4 regions of the Yersinia intermedia genome follow, and region 4 is predicted to be linked to each of the others. Evidence: predicted binding sites of a transcription regulator. Region 4 holds the regulator's gene; each other region holds the start of a gene.

Region 1 (4,370 bases), 1.7 Mb from region 4:
TTCTCTAGCTCAACCAACATGTCGGTGGCAATAGCTTCTATTTCCGGCACGATATAGTGCGGTTTTTCCTGTTCGACCAACTGTTTCAGCGCCAAGCCGTCCAACATATTGATGACATGGCTGCGATGGGCAACATGCATGGCGGGGGCATCTGCATAGCGGTCAACGGCAATCACTTCCAGCCCCAGTCTTTGGCATTCGATAGCCACTTCTTTACCCAACTCGCCAGAGCCAAGCAACATGACACGGGTAGCGCTTGGGCGCAGAGCGGTTCCAATAGTCAGCATAGTTAGGTACCTACATCAGTGGGAGAGTTGCACATTAATTTGTTGTACGATCAATTTTACGGGCATTAGTATACGGCAAAATAGCAACGAAAACGATTGCGTATCTAACGGATGGCTGTGAGGCGATATCGATATATGCGCAGCGCATTGCGTTTTTGGACTGTTTTTACGGTTTAATTCCGGCAATGGACTCATTTCTGGTATTATCGCGCCAAAATCTTGCGCTTGCCTTCAGGCCATCGCTGCCATTCCATCCAGTTATAAGAGTTACTGCCGTGAGCACAACTTCCTTTTCTTCCCTGGCGCTGCCTACTGAGCAGTTGTCCAATCTTAATGAACTTGGCTATACCGAGATGACACCGGTACAGGCTGCGGCTTTACCGGCAATCCTCAACGGGCAGGATGTCCGTGCGAAAGCCAAAACCGGCAGTGGAAAAACTGCGGCATTCGGTATTGGTTTACTAGATAAAATTGCGGTCGGGGAGTTTGTTACCCAAGCATTGGTACTGTGCCCGACCCGTGAATTGGCTGATCAGGTCAGCAAAGAGTTGCGCCGCTTGGCCCGTTTCACGCAAAACATTAAAATACTGACCTTATGCGGTGGCCAACCGATGGGGCATCAATTGGATTCACTGGTGCATGCGCCACACATTGTTGTGGGCACGCCGGGGCGTATTCAAGAGCATTTGCGCAAGAAAACACTGGTACTGGACGATCTTAAGATTCTGGTATTGGATGAGGCTGATCGCATGCTGGATATGGGCTTTACCGATGCCATCGACGATGTCATTGCCTATACTCCGCCACAGCGCCAAACTCTGCTGTTCTCGGCCACCTATCCGGTCGGCATTGAACGAATCAGTGCCCGAGTCCAGCGCCAACCAATCAATGTTGAAGTTGATGATGGCGATGAAGTACCCGCTATTGAGCAGGTGTTCTTTGAAACCACTCGCGAAAAACGTTTGCCGTTGTTGATATCAGTCCTCAGTCACTATCAGCCGAGTTCTTGTGTGGTTTTCTGTAACACCAAGAAAGATTGCCAGAGCGTCTATGAAGCATTGGAATCTCGTGGAATCAGTGTGTTGGCTTTACACGGTGACTTAGAACAACGTGACCGTGATCAAGTGCTGGTGCGTTTTGCCAACCGCAGTTGTCGTGTGCTGGTAGCAACCGATGTCGCGGCCCGAGGCTTGGATATTAAAGATCTGGCGCTGGTAGTTAACTTTGAGCTGGCCTTTGACCCAGAGGTTCATGTGCACCGTATTGGTCGTACTGGTCGGGCAGGGATGAGTGGTCTGGCGGTTAGCTTGTGTACACCACAAGAGATGTCCCGTGCTCATGCCATTGAAGATTATCTGCAAATAAAACTGAAATGGACCCCGGCAGAACCGGTGAGCCGCAGTGCTAATGCGATGCTGGAGCCAGAAATGGTCACGTTATGCATTGATGGTGGGCGCAAAGCAAAAATTCGCCCAGGTGATATTCTGGGTGCTTTAACCGGTGAAGCCGGTCTGACCGCCGCTGATGTCGGTAAGATTGATATGTTCCCGGTTCATGCCTATGTTGCCATCCGTAAAGCCAGTGCCAAACGTGCCTTACAGCAATTACAACAAGGCAAGATTAAAGGCAAAAACTGCAAATCCCGTTTATTGAAATAATGACACGAGGGGGCGATGACGGTTGCATCCTCCCGATAACTCGCATTATACTGTATGCATATACAGTTGCTTGTGGGCGTGAAAGAAATGAAAAGGACATACAACAATGGCCGTTGAAATAAAATTCGTCGTAGTGAGACAGGGTGAGGAAAAAATGACATTCACAACCAAAAAAGAAGCCGATGCCTACGATAAAATGCTGGATTTGGCTGACAATTTGTCTGAGTGGCTGTCATTGGCTCCCTTAACCCTTGAAGAAGATCAACGTGAGGCGCTGAGTTTCTTCCTGGCAGAAAATAAAGATGCTTTAGGGCAAATTCTTCGTGGTGCTAACCCTGCGACTCCTGTCGATGGGCAAGCAAAACTGAAAGCGGAAAAGAATGTGCCAGAGAAAAAAAACAAATCTGAAGAAAATCAAGCGGCTTAATTTGCCAACTTTCAGCAGAAAGTGAAAAAGGGATCTAAAATGAATCGTGAAATCACCTTCTTTCGCCGATTTGAGGCGGATATCCTGGCAGATCGTAAGACGATCACCATCCGGGATAGCAGTGAATCCGATTTCCGCCCAGGGGAAACCCTGCGCGTATGTCGCAATGAAGATGGCGTATTCTTCTGCCACATTATGGTCAAATCAGTCACGCCAATCACTCTGGAGGCACTGTCTGACCGTCACGCTGAGCAAGAAAATATGTCATTGGATGAGCTGAAAAAGGTGATTAAGGAGATCTATCCTGGGCTGGAACAGTTTTATGTGATTGAATTTACGCGGTGTTAATTAAACGGCGTTACCATTATTACCCTGCAACGCTGTTCACTCTGTAACCTACCTTTCAATCATCGTTCCTACCAAGGATAGAAATAATAATATTTGGAGGAATGATGAGAAAGACAGGATTAGCCTTGGTATTGGTTACGGCATTGGCCGGTATCACTGTGGGTGTACAGGCCCAAGAGCCACGAGTCGCGAAATTACCTGCTTGCTCCGGTTTAAATCAATCTCAGGTAGCAACGCAGGTTAAGCGAGACTTTCTGCAAAACAGAATTACACGCTGGGAAGCGGATAAGAAACAATTAGGCACTGATAAGCCGATCGTTTGGATTAGCGCGGTAGACATTACAGGCAAAGATGATGTGTGGCAGGTGCCAATGACTGTTCGTGGCAACAAGGGCGACAAAACCTATCAAGTGTTACTTGACTGCAAAGCTGGCACCATTACCTATAATGGCCCTAAATAGTTATGAGTGGAATAACGTCAGCGTAAAGCTAATCGCTACCAATCAGGTGTTTGAGGCAACGTATCAGGCACCTGCTTATCCCTCCAAGTCAAAACTCTCTCGGGTATCTTTTATAATTATATTTATCATTTAATTAGATCCCCTTCGCTAAATTATAAGCATATGCTGATACTTGGCATCCACAGGTAATCGTGTCACTCTCGCGGTAACGAACACAGATGGATAATTCAAATAATGACCATACCTCCAAAGGCGAATAAACGCCCTTATCCAATAACTATGCACGGTGATACCCGTGTAGATGATTATTATTGGCTGCGTGATGATGAGCGTACTGACGCTGATGTTCTGAACTATTTGCAAGCTGAAAATGACTTCACTAACGCGGTGTTACAACCGCAACAAACCTTGCGTGAAACCCTGTATCAAGAGATGGTTTCCCGCGTCCCGCCACAAGAAGAATCCGTTCCCTATATTCGCAACGGCTATCGCTACCAAACGCGTTTTGAGCCGGGTAATGAATATGCTATTTATGTGCGTCAACCCGTTTGGGCTGATAGCAGTTGGGAGACGTTACTGGATGGCAACCAACGAGCGGCAGATAGTGAGTTTTATACCTTGGGCGGGTTAGATGTTAGCCCGGATAATCATCTATTGGCAGTTACAGAGGATTTCTTATCGCGTCGCCAATATGATATTCGGGTAAAACATTTACAGAGTGATGTTTGGCACGAGGAGGTTATCAGCAATACCTCAGGTAACTTTGAATGGGCCAATGATTCGAAAACGCTCTATTACGTGCGCAAACATGAAAAAACATTACTGCCTTATCAAGTGTATCGCCATGTAGTAGGAACCGATCCTCAGTTGGACCAACTTATCTATCAGGAAACTGACGATACATTTTACGTGAGTTTAGAAAAAACCACGTCTGAACGTTTCATTGTTATCCATCTGAGCAGTACCACAACATCTGAAGTATTGTTACTGGATGCTGATAAGCCTGAACCACTACCACAGATGTTCGCACCACGTCGTAAAGACCATGAATACGGTTTGGACCACTATAAGCAACATTTTTATTTACGCTCGAATAAAGATGGTAAGAATTTTGGTTTGTACCAAATCGCTGAGGCAGGTAAAGAACAAAGTGATTTTGCCGATGAATCTCAGTGGGTACCATTAATTG
Region 2 (4,370 bases), 1.5 Mb from region 4:
TGGCCTGCCTATCCTCTATTTTGTGCCGTCCATTGAAGGGCAACTTATTCTTATTGTCATTACTGGCGTGCTATTTTTTGCTTTCCGCAATGTTCAGTATGCTCATGCGACAATGTTTATTACCCTACTGGTTTTGCTCTGTTTTAACCTATTAGGGGAAGGATTTGAAGTTGCCGCGCCTCGGGTATTTGATACCCTGTTAGGCTGCGCCATCGCCTGGGTAGCGGTGAGTTTTATCTGGCCAGATTGGAAGTTCCGTCAGCTCCCTGCGGTGGTCCATAAAACACTGGATGCCAACTGCCGCTATTTAGATGCAATTCTGGTGCAATATTATCAAGGTAAAGATAATAGCCTGCCTTACCGTATAGCCCGCCGCGATGCACATAATTGCGACGCGGAGTTAGCCTCAGTGATTTCAAATATGTCTGCTGAACCTAAAAATGACAAAGAAACTCAGGAAGCAGCATTCCGATTGCTCTGCCTGAACCACACTATGCTGAGTTATATATCCGCGCTGGGTGCTCATCGTGAGAAACTGAGCAACACCGCCACCCTGAATCTGCTTAATGACGCAATTTGTTATGTCGAGGGTACACTTGAACAAGAACAGCCTGACGGTGCGAAAATGGCACAGGTGCTAGCCAGCTTATCTACCCGGCTACAGAACTGTAATCCTGAGCCGGAGAGCAAAGACCAATTGGTTTTACAACAAATAGGTTTATTGCTTGAACTGTTACCCGAACTCAGCGAACTCAATAGGCGTATCGGCCAGGCTAATTAAGGTTGGGGCCATTTACCTATTGGCCCCTTACGCTGTTTCAAACTGCGTAATGTTGGGCGAGTGGATATGTATTTCAAACCATTCAATAAGCTCACTACGCATCAATAAGGGCAGCACAGCATAATGATGGCCACTTATCGCTCCAGCCAGTGCCAATAAGACATTAATCCCAAGTGAGCACTTTAACGCACGTAATTTCAGATAACAGCGTTTGGCCCCCTCACGCCGCAGCTCTGCCGCATTTTTGATACCGACTTTCCACAATAGACGTTCAAGACTGGCGCTGAGATTTGGTAAATCCTTCAGACGAACTGTTGGCCCTTTTTTGCTTAAAACCTCAGCTTTCGCCCCTTGATAAGCTCGCGTAACGAAATGACTTAGTGTGCACTCATCCTCCCAGAGCGTAGAGTCAACCCAATAATAACGCAGCAATACCGGTAACCCACGCTTAGCGTAGACAAGGTTACTCATCCCCCGACTACGAAATAGATTTTCTATCTTATTATTAGCACGTAAATACAATTCGCCATCCGAAACCACAGCAAACATAATGCCATTCGCCAACAGCCCATATCCGCCAAATTGCGAGCGAACTGTGATCTTGCCTAAAAAATCAAAACGCCCCTGCGCTTGTATGATTTTGTTTTCTGATGCGGTTTCCATGACTACTCCTTTAGTAAAAATCCGATCTAACGTCCCTATTCAATTGCAATAAGTGTAAGAGGAACAACCAATTAAAAAATACGCAATATGGATTACCTAGCCAAACACAAAATGAATTTGCAGGTATTTACATCACAATTATGCGAAGCGTCTTGTAAAAATTTAGTTGATCTTCGAACAAACAGTGACTACTGTATATACATACAGCACACTACAGGCGAGGTTCATAATGCGTACTCAATCACTAAAACCTTATCATGCTAATTATCACTCCCTTGTTAGCCGTGAAACACCGGAACGAGTTGATGCTCCAACAGATAGTGGCCTTATCAGTGAACTTGTGTACAGTGAAAACCAGCCTGCGGTAACCCAGTTATTGCTTCCTTTATTACAACAACTGGGTAAGCAGTCTCGCTGGCTTTTATGGCTGGCTCCACAGCAGAAATTAAGTCGTGTGTGGTTACAGCATTCAGGCTTGCCAGTAGATAAAGTTGTTCAGTTAAGGCAAATCAATCCATTGTCGACTGTTGATGCAATGGAGAAGGCATTATTGACGGGGAACTACAGTGTCGTTCTTGGTTGGCTACCGGATTTGTCAGAAAATGATCGGATTAGATTACGTTTAGCAGCAAAGTTAGGGAATGCCTATGGGTTTGTTATGCGTCCGTTGAATGACATAAAACTGAACCAAGGACAGTGCGCAACGTTAAAAATTCATTCTTCTTTGTATCATTAAGTAAATTTAGGATTTATCCCATGAATTATTACAATATTTAGCGCTTAGTCCTGCAAAACCAGCATAAAGCGAGTCGGAATGCGGCTTGTAGCAAAAAACAACACCCCTAAAAAGCTGGTTTTTACCGCTAAATCGTTAAAGATAATGCACTATTTCGCCTTTTTTTCAGGCGGTTTATCACATCACACTTGTAACTTTCTCGCCACGTTGTAGACTTTACATCGCCAAGGTTGCTCTAAAACGCCAAATTATACTGGCAGCGTGATTAACGGGAGCGTTAAAACCTTGGCGAAGAATTTTAACCAAGGGCTTAGCTTTTTAAAGCTCATTGCCTATTTGGATGATAACGAGGCGTAAAATGAAAAAGACAGCTATCGCATTAGCAGTGGCACTGGCTGGTTTCGCTACAGTAGCGCAAGCCGCACCGAAAGATAACACCTGGTACACCGGTGGTAAACTGGGCTGGTCCCAGTATCAAGATACTGGCACTGGCGGTATCTATGGCGACGTTGGCAACGATGGTCCTACCCATAAAAACCAACTGGGTGCTGGTGCGTTCTTGGGTTACCAAGCAAACCAATACCTGGGCTTTGAAATGGGATACGACTGGCTTGGCCGTATGCCTTACAAAGGCGACGTAAATAACGGCGCATTCAAAGCACAAGGCGTACAGTTGGCTGCTAAACTGAGCTACCCTGTTGCTCAAGATCTGGACCTGTACACCCGTCTGGGTGGTATGGTTTGGCGTGCAGATTCTAGCGCTTACGATGCTCCTACTGATACCCGTTCTAGCAACCATGACACCGGTGTTTCTCCACTGGTAGCACTGGGTGCAGAATACGCATGGACCAAAAACTGGGCAACCCGTATGGAATACCAATGGGTTAGCAACATCGGTGATAGAGCTACCGTTGGTGCTCGTCCAGACAACGGCATGCTGAGCCTGGGTGTTTCTTACCGTTTCGGTCAAGATGATGCAGTAGCACCAGTAGTTGCTCCAGCACCAGCTCCAGCTCCAGTTGTTGACACTAAGCGTTTCACTCTGAAGTCTGACGTGCTGTTCGCTTTCAACAAAGCAACTCTGAAACCAGAAGGCCAGCAAGCTCTGGACCAACTGTATGCACAACTGAGCTCTATCGATCCTAAAGACGGTTCTGTAGTTGTTCTGGGCTTCGCTGACCGTATCGGTCAACCAGCTCCTAACTTAGCTCTGTCTCAGCGCCGTGCTGACAGCGTGCGTGATTACCTGGTTTCTAAAGGTATCCCTGCTGACAAAATCACCGCTCGCGGTGAAGGCCAAGCAAACCCAGTGACTGGTAGCACCTGTGCTACTGTGAAACCACGTGCTGCTCTGATCGAGTGCCTGGCACCAGATCGTCGCGTAGAGATCGAAGTTAAAGGCTACAAAGAAGTTGTAACTCAGCCACAGGCTTAAGTTTACTCCTTTTGTAAAAAACCCCGCATTGCGGGGTTTTTTTTTGTCATTAATGATAGTAAACCCATTAATATCTCTATTATTAATGGGTTTACTTCATCTCTGATCAGGTTCATGCCAAGACAGGTTAGATCTCTTTACCGAGAATATCCTGTAAGTCCTGTTTCAAAGATGACATCTGGTTGGCATATTTCTCTTTGCGCTCAGCATCTTCAATTAACTGCACCACTGTATCTGACAAGGTACCGCCACGGCGCCGGGCTAGAGCAGCCAAACGCTGCCAAACCAGAAATTCCAGATCGATAGATTTTTTGCGGGTATGCTGATGCTCGGCATTAAAATGGCGCTTACGCCTGGCGCGGATAGTCTGCTTCATCCGAGTAGCCAGTTGCATATTCATATGTGCGTCAATCCACTCCAACACCTTTACTGGTTCACTTTCCAGCTTCATCAGCTGCTCTACCGCGTCCGTAGCTGCACTGTTTTCAATATGGCGAGTAATGGCTTCACCTTCACGGTGTTTTTTTACCAAATACGCCCATTTCCAACCACTTTCCAGATTTTCCAGTTGTTGATATTTCATCGTGAGCTCTTTAGTGACCGTGTAACTTAAATCAAGCATAACAGTTTTATGCAGAATTTCACCCTACTAAAAGCATATGATTAGTTTGTTTTTTGTACGGAACACTGCCGATGTCTTACTCCTTGCGACCAACTACCACTCTACGTATATGCAGCCTGCTTTATTCTTGTAT
Region 3 (4,370 bases), 1.9 Mb from region 4:
AGCCTGTGTCTGATCATTAGTCAAACGCCGTGCCCCACCAAATTGAGTGATATCACCTTGGGCGCTACGGTCATAGAGACCAGTGGCGGCGGCGATAGCATTCGGTGTAAACCATGAGCTGGTGAGTATCAGGGTGGATAACGCTATGCCGGACAAAGTGGATACGCGGTTTTGCATCGGTATAATTCCTTGTTGTAAAACAGTAATACAATTTGTATTGATTGGTTACAACGGATACTAGAACAGGTGAATGACGCTTTTATGACAAGCGCGATTAATTATTATTTCTGCCGATGCAGGTGCTCCCCGACGTTTCCACGCGATCGCCTTTGGGCTAAATCAGGCCACCATTGGCGCGTAAAACTTGACCATTAATCCAGCCACCATCTTTGCCAACCAGAAAAGCTACGGCGGCTGCTATATCCTCCGGTGTTCCTAATCTTTCTAGTGGTGCCATTTTCGCCATTCTTTCAATTAATTCGGGTGATTTACCATCAAGGAAGAGAGAGGTTGCCGTCGGCCCAGGAGCAACAGCATTAACGGTGATATTACGCCCCCGCAACTCTTTCGCCAGAATTGCAGTCATGGTTTCAACCGCGGCTTTGGTTGCAGCATAAACACCGTATTTTTCCAGTTTCAGCCCGACGACACTGGTTGAAAAGTTTACGATGCGGCCACCGTCTTTCAACCGTTTTGCCGCCTCACGCATCCCGTTAAAGCTCCCTTTCAGATTAATAGCAATCTGGCGGTCAAAGTGTTCATCATCACTGTCAGCAATAGCGCTGAGAGATAAAATTCCAGCATTGTTAACCAAGACATCAACCCCGCCAAACGCAGCTTCTGCTTGAGAAAATAACTGTGCTACCGCGGTAGCATCACTGATATCCCCCTTCGCACTCACTGCATTTCCGCCAGCTTGTTGAATTTTGCGCACCAGTGTTTCGGCCTCAATGTCACTCCGCGCATAATTGATTAGGACGGTATAACCTTCCTGTGCCAAACGTTCAGCAATGGCTGCGCCAATACCCCTTGATGCCCCTGTTACAATGGCAACCTGCCCCGTTGTATTCACCATGATATTCTCCTAAACGTGTAGTTATCGTTTGCGATGATGTATTGATCGCTATTCATCCAGTGGATGCAGGTTATATTCAACAGCCCGCAAACAGAGAATGCCACTTTTACCATTTCGGATAATCATCTATTATTCGTTTATACTATCCGAATAAAGCGAACAATAAAGTGGACAGAATTGATGCAATGCGAGTATTTATCAGGGTAGCGGAACAGCGCAGTTTTACCCAAACCGCCCAAGATTTAAATCTACCGCGATCTACAGTGACCGATGCCATAAAACAGCTCGAAAAGCGTTTAAATGTGCGTTTATTGCAGCGAACTACCCGACATGTTAGCCCTACATTGGATGGTGAAGCTTACTACCAGCGCTGTTTACGCATTATTGCTGATATTGAAGATGCTGAAATGGCTTTTGCCAATGCCAAGCCTCGTGGCTTGCTACGAATTGATGTACAAGGCACGTTAGCCCGCCATTTTGTCTTACCACAACTACCTAATTTTATTGAGCAATACCCTGATATTGAGCTATTTATCAGTGAAGGTGACCGCTTGGTCGACCTTATTCGAGAAGGTATTGACGGGGTGCTACGTGTAGGCAATTTACAAGACAGCGATATGGTCGCCCGCCGAGTAGCGCTGTTACCACAAGTCACCTGTGCTGCACCGCAATACTTACAACGACAGGGTATCCCCCTTGAGTTGGACCAGTTATCGGGGCACCAAATGGTGGGTTTTCGTTCTAGCGCAACCGGCAGCTTAATGCCATTGGAATTTGGTACTGACACCCCATTTAATACCAATAAAATATGGCGAACTAACGAAACGCCTAGCGCCGAGGTGACAATCGAAAAGTCATATCCGCCATCAACCGCGTATTCACACACTAAAACTCAGCAAGTAAAATTACCGACTGTTCTGTCAGTCAGTGGCGCTGAAAGCTTTGTAGCCGCCGCCCGCCTTGGATTAGGTATTATCCAAGTGCCTCGTTATCATATCGAGTCTGACTTAACCGCTGGCACGTTGATTGAGATACTGCCGAAATATGCACCGCCGCCGATGCCAGTCTCTTTCCTGTATCCCCATAACCGCCAGCTTTCCCCACGAGTGCGTATTTTCAGTGACTGGTTAAGCCAATTATTTCTTGCCAGCACAATAAAGTGATAATACGCAGGGACGGTGAATCAGTGTTGCCAAGGTAGGCAGCCGCGCCAACCAGCACGGCCGCCACCTATTATTGTGCTTTTTCCACCGACTGATAGATATCGATATCAAAGTAGCCATCAGTCATGCCGTCATTAAGGTAAACCTCATAGCACGCACCTTCTGCTGGGCGATAACCACTTTGTGGCAGATGCTGGTTATACAATTCGCTCCAGGCTTTCGCGTAATCATCATCCGTTACTCTAGTGTGATACACCGCATACAAACCGCCGGGAATCACTTGCAGTTGTAGTTGATCACTGAGTTCTACGGGCAATACATAATCGTCTGCGACAGACAAGGAGACGTCAGCCCGTAACTCCGCAGGAGGATTGGTTTCTGGATTGTCCCAGTAAAGAGCTAACCACTCTTTTCCAGGGATTTGGTGCTGGGCATAGAGTGAAGAAAGTTGGTTAAAGCCTTGCGGGATAGTCTCATGATAAGGGCCGACGACCCGAATACTGATTAATTGCTGCGGTTGCTTTTCTACAATCTTAAATGTCATATCGCTACCTCGACTTTATGGTTTCAAGAAAGATGAAGTGACCAAAAATACGATCTTACGCCACAACTGTACATTCATACAGTATATCGAGATTTTATGACATTCGGTTAATTTTCAACCTTGATTTGTGAAGAGCTTCGCAAAAAATCATCTGCTTGATCAAGTTGATGATGGCTGAAAACGGTTATTCCATGTCGGCGTAATAACGCAGTAGTGACTCCCTGCCCCGTGCGCTGGGTGCCGCTAAAATGACCATCATAGATGCGACTGCTACCGCAAGAGGGACTCCCTTCGGTCAAAATTGCCACTGTGCAACAGTGCTTTTGCGCCAACTCCAGCGCCTGATAAGCCCCTTGCAGAAACTCCCGGCTAACATCATTACCCCACTGCTCCATCACCCGCGCCTGCCCTTGCAACACTGCCTCGCCGTTACCTTGCTGGATTTCGGCTGGCGGACGCGGTACCGGCATACCTGCAGATAATTCAGGGCAAACAAGGACCAGTCTCCCCTCATCCTGCCAGCGTTGAATAATTTCATCGCTAACAGACAGGGCACTGCCGTTATAACGCACCGGTTCCCCCATTAAACAGGCACTGATCAGAATGCGCGCAGGTTTTGATTCCACGTAATTATCAACCTTAATATTATCAGTGAATAAAAAATGATGATTATGTTGATAATAACTAATTAATAGTTGTAGGTCATGAAGCTGCATTGATAATTGGTGCAGAGCACATAGTTTTCATGCAAATAGATGCCATCACAACTTACTTTGAATAATTCAATGTTTCTAATACCTGCGGCAACAGTCGCGCCAGGCGGCTTGCCCATAGCGCCTGCCCCGCTTGATGCGTAATAAGATCCTGACGAATCTCGATGCCCACATAAGGTAATTGCCGCTGTTCTGCGTGGAAGGGTAACGTGAAATCAGTTGCATCCGTCATGGCATAAGGTTCGTTAATCCCGACGTGCAGGTCGCCTTCTTGCTGTAAAAACGAAACCAGTTGCAAGGCAAATTCAGGATTACGATGAAACAAAGTACCAATTTGCCAAGGGCGCGCGATGTTTTTAAATGACGGTGTAAAACTGTGCATGGAGATGATTACACTGATCTGACCGTTATCACGGCGTTGATTTAAGGTTTGGGTAATCAAATCATGATACGGCTGGAATACCTCACCTCGGCGCGCTTCAGCTTCTGCTACGGTGACACCAATATTGCGCGGGATCCGCGTATGTTCCGAAATTTCAGGGATAGAACTGGCAATTCCCGGTGTCCGGTTACAATCAATCACCAATCGCGAATACTGCTGATGGATCAAGGTCGCATCCAGATATTGGCTAAGTAACCGTGCCGTTGCCAATGAGCCAATATCCCAACCAATATGGCGGTCAATTTCTCCTGGAGCTAACCCCAAATCACCGAGTTGACTCGGTATACGTTGACCCGCATGGTCAGCCAATAAGATAAATGGTGATTGGCTGTGTGGGCGCTCGATAGCGGCCGAAGGAGGGTCGTCATCACGTAATAAAGGATACAAGGCGATATTTGACATGAATTTAGTCCCTGGCATGAAGTGGTTATCG
Region 4 (4,370 bases):
ATATTCAAGGCGTGATTAAGTAACTCTTCCGGCGTTTTATCCGGTACGGTGACATCTTTCGCATAAGGAACATTGCGCAGCAGTTGCAGATAGCAATCAAGTTGCTCAAGCAACTGTTCACGGGTGAGTGAACGCTGACGTGAGGCTAACAATGCGGTAGAACACAAGTTCATGGCATTTGCTGCTGCCGCATTATTTATTCTCACCATAATCTTACCGGCCAAATCATTTACCGCCGGTGTCAGCCAGCTTGGGCGCTGAGCTTCGATCGGGTCAATGGCATCACGCCATTGCGGTACATTGGTGTTCAGATAGGTGGTCAACGGGATCGGTTCACCAAAGTTGACATAGCCCTGACCGAGGTTACGTAACTTGCGCAAGCCCCGCAGCATCTGCAACAGGTTCTCTTTCTCTTTGGTCGCGCCGCGCAGCTCTTTGGCATAGGTACCCACTTCCATCACATGTTCGTAACCGATATAAATCGGCACCAAGGTGATTGGACGTGAGCCACCACGCAACATTGCCTGAATGGTCATCGACAATGTGCCGGTTTTTGGCTCCAGCAGGCGGCCGGTACGTGAACGCCCCCCTTCAACAAAGTATTCAACCGAATAACCACGGGTGAACAGTTCACCTAAATACTCGCGGAAAACCGTTGAATAGAGTTTATTGCCTTTAAAGGTGCGACGAATAAAGAACGCGCCCAAACGACGGAAGATAGGCCCGGCAGGCCAGAAGTTAAGGTTAATCCCGGCGGCAATATGCGGCGGCACCAGCCCTTGATGATAAAGCACGTAGGAGAGCAGCAGATAATCCATATGGCTGCGATGACAAGGCACATAGACGATTTCATGGCCATCTTGCGCCAACTGCCGCACCCGTTCTGCATTATGGACATTAATGCCCTGATACAAACGGTTCCACGTCCAGCTTAATACCCTGTCAGACAGGCGCACGGCTTCATAAGAGAAGTCGGCAGCGATCTCTTCCATCAGCGTAATGGCATTTTGCTGTGCTTTCTCATGGGAGATTTTCTTGGTCCGCGCTTCATCGGCAACGGCCTTTTCAATCGCCTTTGAGGTCAGCAACTTTTTGAACAGATCCTGACGGGCAGGCAGACTAGGGCCAACCGCGGCTAAGCGTTGACGGGAGAAGTGCATGCGCGCGACACGAGCCAGTTTGTGGGCGATAGTTTTATCGGTACCGTGTTCGCTGGCCATTCTGCGCAGTGAAACTGTGGTAGAGAAACGCACAAAGCTATCGCGACCCAGCCATAAGACAGCGAAGAACTTCTGCACCCCGTTAAGCACGCGCAGATGTGGTGTTCCGTGGCCTTCACGCCCCGGCGAACGACCAAACATCACGGAAACCGGTAGCATCTGGATATCCAACTCGGGATTATTGCGGTGCAAATCCAGATAGTCGTGGAACAGCTTTACCGATTCCTGTTTAGGTGCGTAATAACGAAAGACCCTCGGGCCATTATCGATAAACACATGACTAGGCAGTTGCACGCCATCGATTTCCAATGGAATCAAGGGGTCGGGCAGGTCTTGTGCTTGACACTGCGCTCGCAAAGTCAGCAAATCAGCCTTAGAATTGTAAGGCAAAACGTACAGAATAGGACGAGAGGGGTCTAGCCCTAACTCAGTCACAGGGTCTGCCGGAATAACCTTGCTTTTTACCAACAGTTTAAGTGGTAAATTCAGTAACTTATAATATATTTTACGCCAACCTGACATAACTACATGAAGCCTCTTGTTAGCAATTCGTCGCAAGGATACCAGAAACTGGTTTTGAGATCTGTGGTGATAAGACAACAGAAAGCGGCAAAAATCATCATTAACTTAAGATAAAGGCAATAAAACATGGCGAATCAATCAACAGGGCTGGCCCGAGTCTATAAAGCGGCCGGTTATTCTGTGAAAGGCTTAACGGCTGCCTGGAAAAACGAAGCAGCTTTTCGCCAGGAAGCTGTCGCCGCCATCATCGCTATCATACTGGCCTTCTGGTTAGATGTAGATGCTATCGCACGCCTTTTATTAATTGGTAGCGTCATTTTAGTGATCATCATCGAAGTCATTAATAGTGCGATTGAGGCGGTGGTGGACAGGATTGGCAGTGAGCTCCATGAGCTATCGGGGCGTGCCAAAGATATGGGGTCTGCGGCGGTATTTCTCGCCATCTTATTAGCGCTATTTGTCTGGATAACGGTACTTTGGCAGCATGCTGGTTAATGTTATGACGAACAATGCCGCAGAAATAAGCTGTGATTAATCCCTGTTTTTATTCACTCTTTGGTTCCCAACACCCGCTTACCTGTATATACTCACAGCAAGACTGTATAAACAAACAGGGGGCGGAATGAAAGCACTTACTACCAGACAGCAAGAGGTTTATGACCTGGTTCGCGATCACCTAGCGCAAACCGGCATGCCACCGACCCGTGCCGAAATTGCGCAGCGTCTGGGGTTTCGCTCTCCTAACGCCGCTGAAGAGCATTTAAAAGCACTGGCCCGTAAAGGTGTCATTGAGATTGTTTCTGGCGCTTCCCGTGGCATTCGCTTGCTGATGGAAGAAGAAGATGGCCTGCCACTGATTGGCCGGGTTGCCGCAGGTGAGCCTTTGCTGGCACAGCAGCATATCGAAGGGCACTACAAAGTAGACCCATCGATGTTTAAGCCGAGTGCAGATTTTCTGTTGCGGGTTAATGGGATGTCGATGAGAGATATCGGCATTCTGGATGGTGACCTATTAGCGGTACATAAAACGCAAGATGTGCGTAACGGGCAAGTGGTTGTGGCACGAATTGACGATGAAGTAACGGTAAAACGCTTGAAAAAACAAGGTAATATCGTACAGCTTCTGCCAGAGAATAGTGAGTTCCAACCCATTATTGTCGATCTGCGCGAGCAGAGCTTTACTATTGAAGGACTGGCCGTCGGTGTTATCCGTAATGGCGACTGGATCTAACATTAGCGTTTTATATTGAACTGATAAGCCGTTCCTGCTCAGGAGCGGCTTTTTATTATCGTTAATTGCCTCAATAGGCTATTCAGATGCCCAAAATAATTGGTGTTGCAAGTAGGCAGCCAGCAAGCGACAAATCTGCCGGGAGCTGATTTAAAGGTTACTTGCAGCAGTCTCACAGAAGTGAGGTTTATAGATGGGCCAAGTAACAAGTGTAGCTAACACCTGATAGCTTCAGTATAAAGGATATAATTAGATTGAGACGATTCTGACAATAAGTTATTACCTACTGTTTTAACTGAATAATATGAATGTATATTTTTACTTTATAGTTCGATTTCTTGTGATTAATATTATCAAGGCTTTAATTATCAGTATCCTCTGCTATAGTTATTCCTACGGTAAGCGAAACAACGAAGTTTAATTTTAAATTATGACTGTGAGCGACTAATTTAAATATTGTTGTTTTCTCAATAGACGATGTTTATCGTGCTAATTTAAATAAACTGACTAATTCCCAAGGTAACGGAGATATTATGAATAAAGATCAAGCCGACGGTAACTGGAAGCAGTTTAAAGGTAAAGTGAAAGAAAAATGGGGCAAGTTGACCGACGATGACCTAACGGTAATTGAAGGTAAGCGTGACCAGTTAGTGGGTAAAATCCAGGAGAAATACGGCTATCAGAAAGAGCAAGCTGAGAAAGAAGTCAAAGCTTGGGAAGACCATAGCAAGTTTCGCTGGTAACAGCATGAAATGGAATTAAACTGCTATTGATATAAATTAATCGGGTCTCTCGTTTCATAGAATATGAATTATTAATCAATTCCGTATAATTATTGATAAATCAAATCCAATTATACTGATGTGATGATATTGTTTTAATAAAAGATATTCTGGTTGTACCTGTATTTATATCTGCCTTGGCACAAGGACGTGCCTTATAATTATTATCCTGTCGCATTGCTCGCGGCAGTCTGCTTTTTGCTCACCGATATATACCCACCAGGGATCTCTATCTATACCCTAAATAATTCGAGTTGCAGGAAGGCGGTAAGCGAGATACAAATCGGTCGGGAACCGATTTGAACAGCATTTATGCTAGCCCGCAGGATGAGGCTCATTAATCCCGATGAGCTTACATAAGTAAGTGATTCGGGTTATTGAGAGCAGCCAACACACATGCAGCTTGAAGTATGACGGGTATAAGGCAAAAGTAATTGGAGAGCAGCTAACATTGCTGCGGCTTCAATATCTTCAATTAGATATGCAACTATTTCTTTTTAGTGACAATAGAGTGGTCATGGTCACAATGATCATGGCTTTCACAGGCTTCAACTTCCCCGCATTCAGCACATAACCCGTGCGCTTCAACCACACTGTGACGCAGTGCAAAACCTG

What was found. Region 4 encodes LexA, which represses DNA repair genes until DNA is damaged. Its sites were predicted from a motif close to TNCTGTATGTACATACAGNA; they were not measured.
Positions count from the first base shown of each region.
Region 1: the regulator LexA is predicted to act here: its motif matches at 1,994-2,013, upstream of EL015_RS09435 (YebG family protein).
Region 2: the regulator LexA is predicted to act here: its motif matches at 1,634-1,653, upstream of sulA (SOS-induced cell division inhibitor SulA).
Region 3: the regulator LexA is predicted to act here: its motif matches at 2,847-2,866, upstream of sbmC (DNA gyrase inhibitor SbmC).

Region 1 covers NZ_LR134116.1:2,073,709-2,078,078, forward strand. Annotated here, with positions in the region: gene purT (formate-dependent phosphoribosylglycinamide formyltransferase) at 1-287, opposite strand, end outside; gene dbpA (ATP-dependent RNA helicase DbpA) at 563-1,945, shown strand; gene EL015_RS09435 (YebG family protein) at 2,052-2,372, shown strand; gene yqfB (N(4)-acetylcytidine aminohydrolase) at 2,412-2,720, shown strand; gene yebF (protein YebF) at 2,825-3,181, shown strand; gene EL015_RS09450 (S9 family peptidase) at 3,416-4,370, shown strand, end outside.
Region 2 covers NZ_LR134116.1:1,855,551-1,859,920, reverse strand. Annotated here, with positions in the region: gene yccS (YccS family putative transporter) at 1-781, shown strand, start outside; gene EL015_RS08475 (TfoX/Sxy family DNA transformation protein) at 809-1,444, opposite strand; gene sulA (SOS-induced cell division inhibitor SulA) at 1,674-2,180, shown strand; gene ompA (porin OmpA) at 2,539-3,615, shown strand; gene matP (macrodomain Ter protein MatP) at 3,743-4,198, opposite strand.
Region 3 covers NZ_LR134116.1:2,295,150-2,299,519, reverse strand. Annotated here, with positions in the region: gene phoA (alkaline phosphatase) at 1-177, opposite strand, end outside; gene EL015_RS10515 (SDR family oxidoreductase) at 335-1,075, opposite strand; gene EL015_RS10510 (LysR family transcriptional regulator) at 1,243-2,238, shown strand; gene sbmC (DNA gyrase inhibitor SbmC) at 2,309-2,782, opposite strand; gene EL015_RS10500 (2-thiouracil desulfurase family protein) at 2,890-3,408, opposite strand; gene EL015_RS10495 (N-formylglutamate amidohydrolase) at 3,551-4,339, opposite strand.
Region 4 covers NZ_LR134116.1:393,141-397,510, forward strand. Annotated here, with positions in the region: gene plsB (glycerol-3-phosphate 1-O-acyltransferase PlsB) at 1-1,742, opposite strand, end outside; gene EL015_RS01795 (diacylglycerol kinase) at 1,869-2,237, shown strand; gene lexA (transcriptional repressor LexA) at 2,365-2,973, shown strand; gene EL015_RS01805 (CsbD family protein) at 3,507-3,716, shown strand; gene zur (zinc uptake transcriptional repressor Zur) at 4,243-4,370, opposite strand, start outside.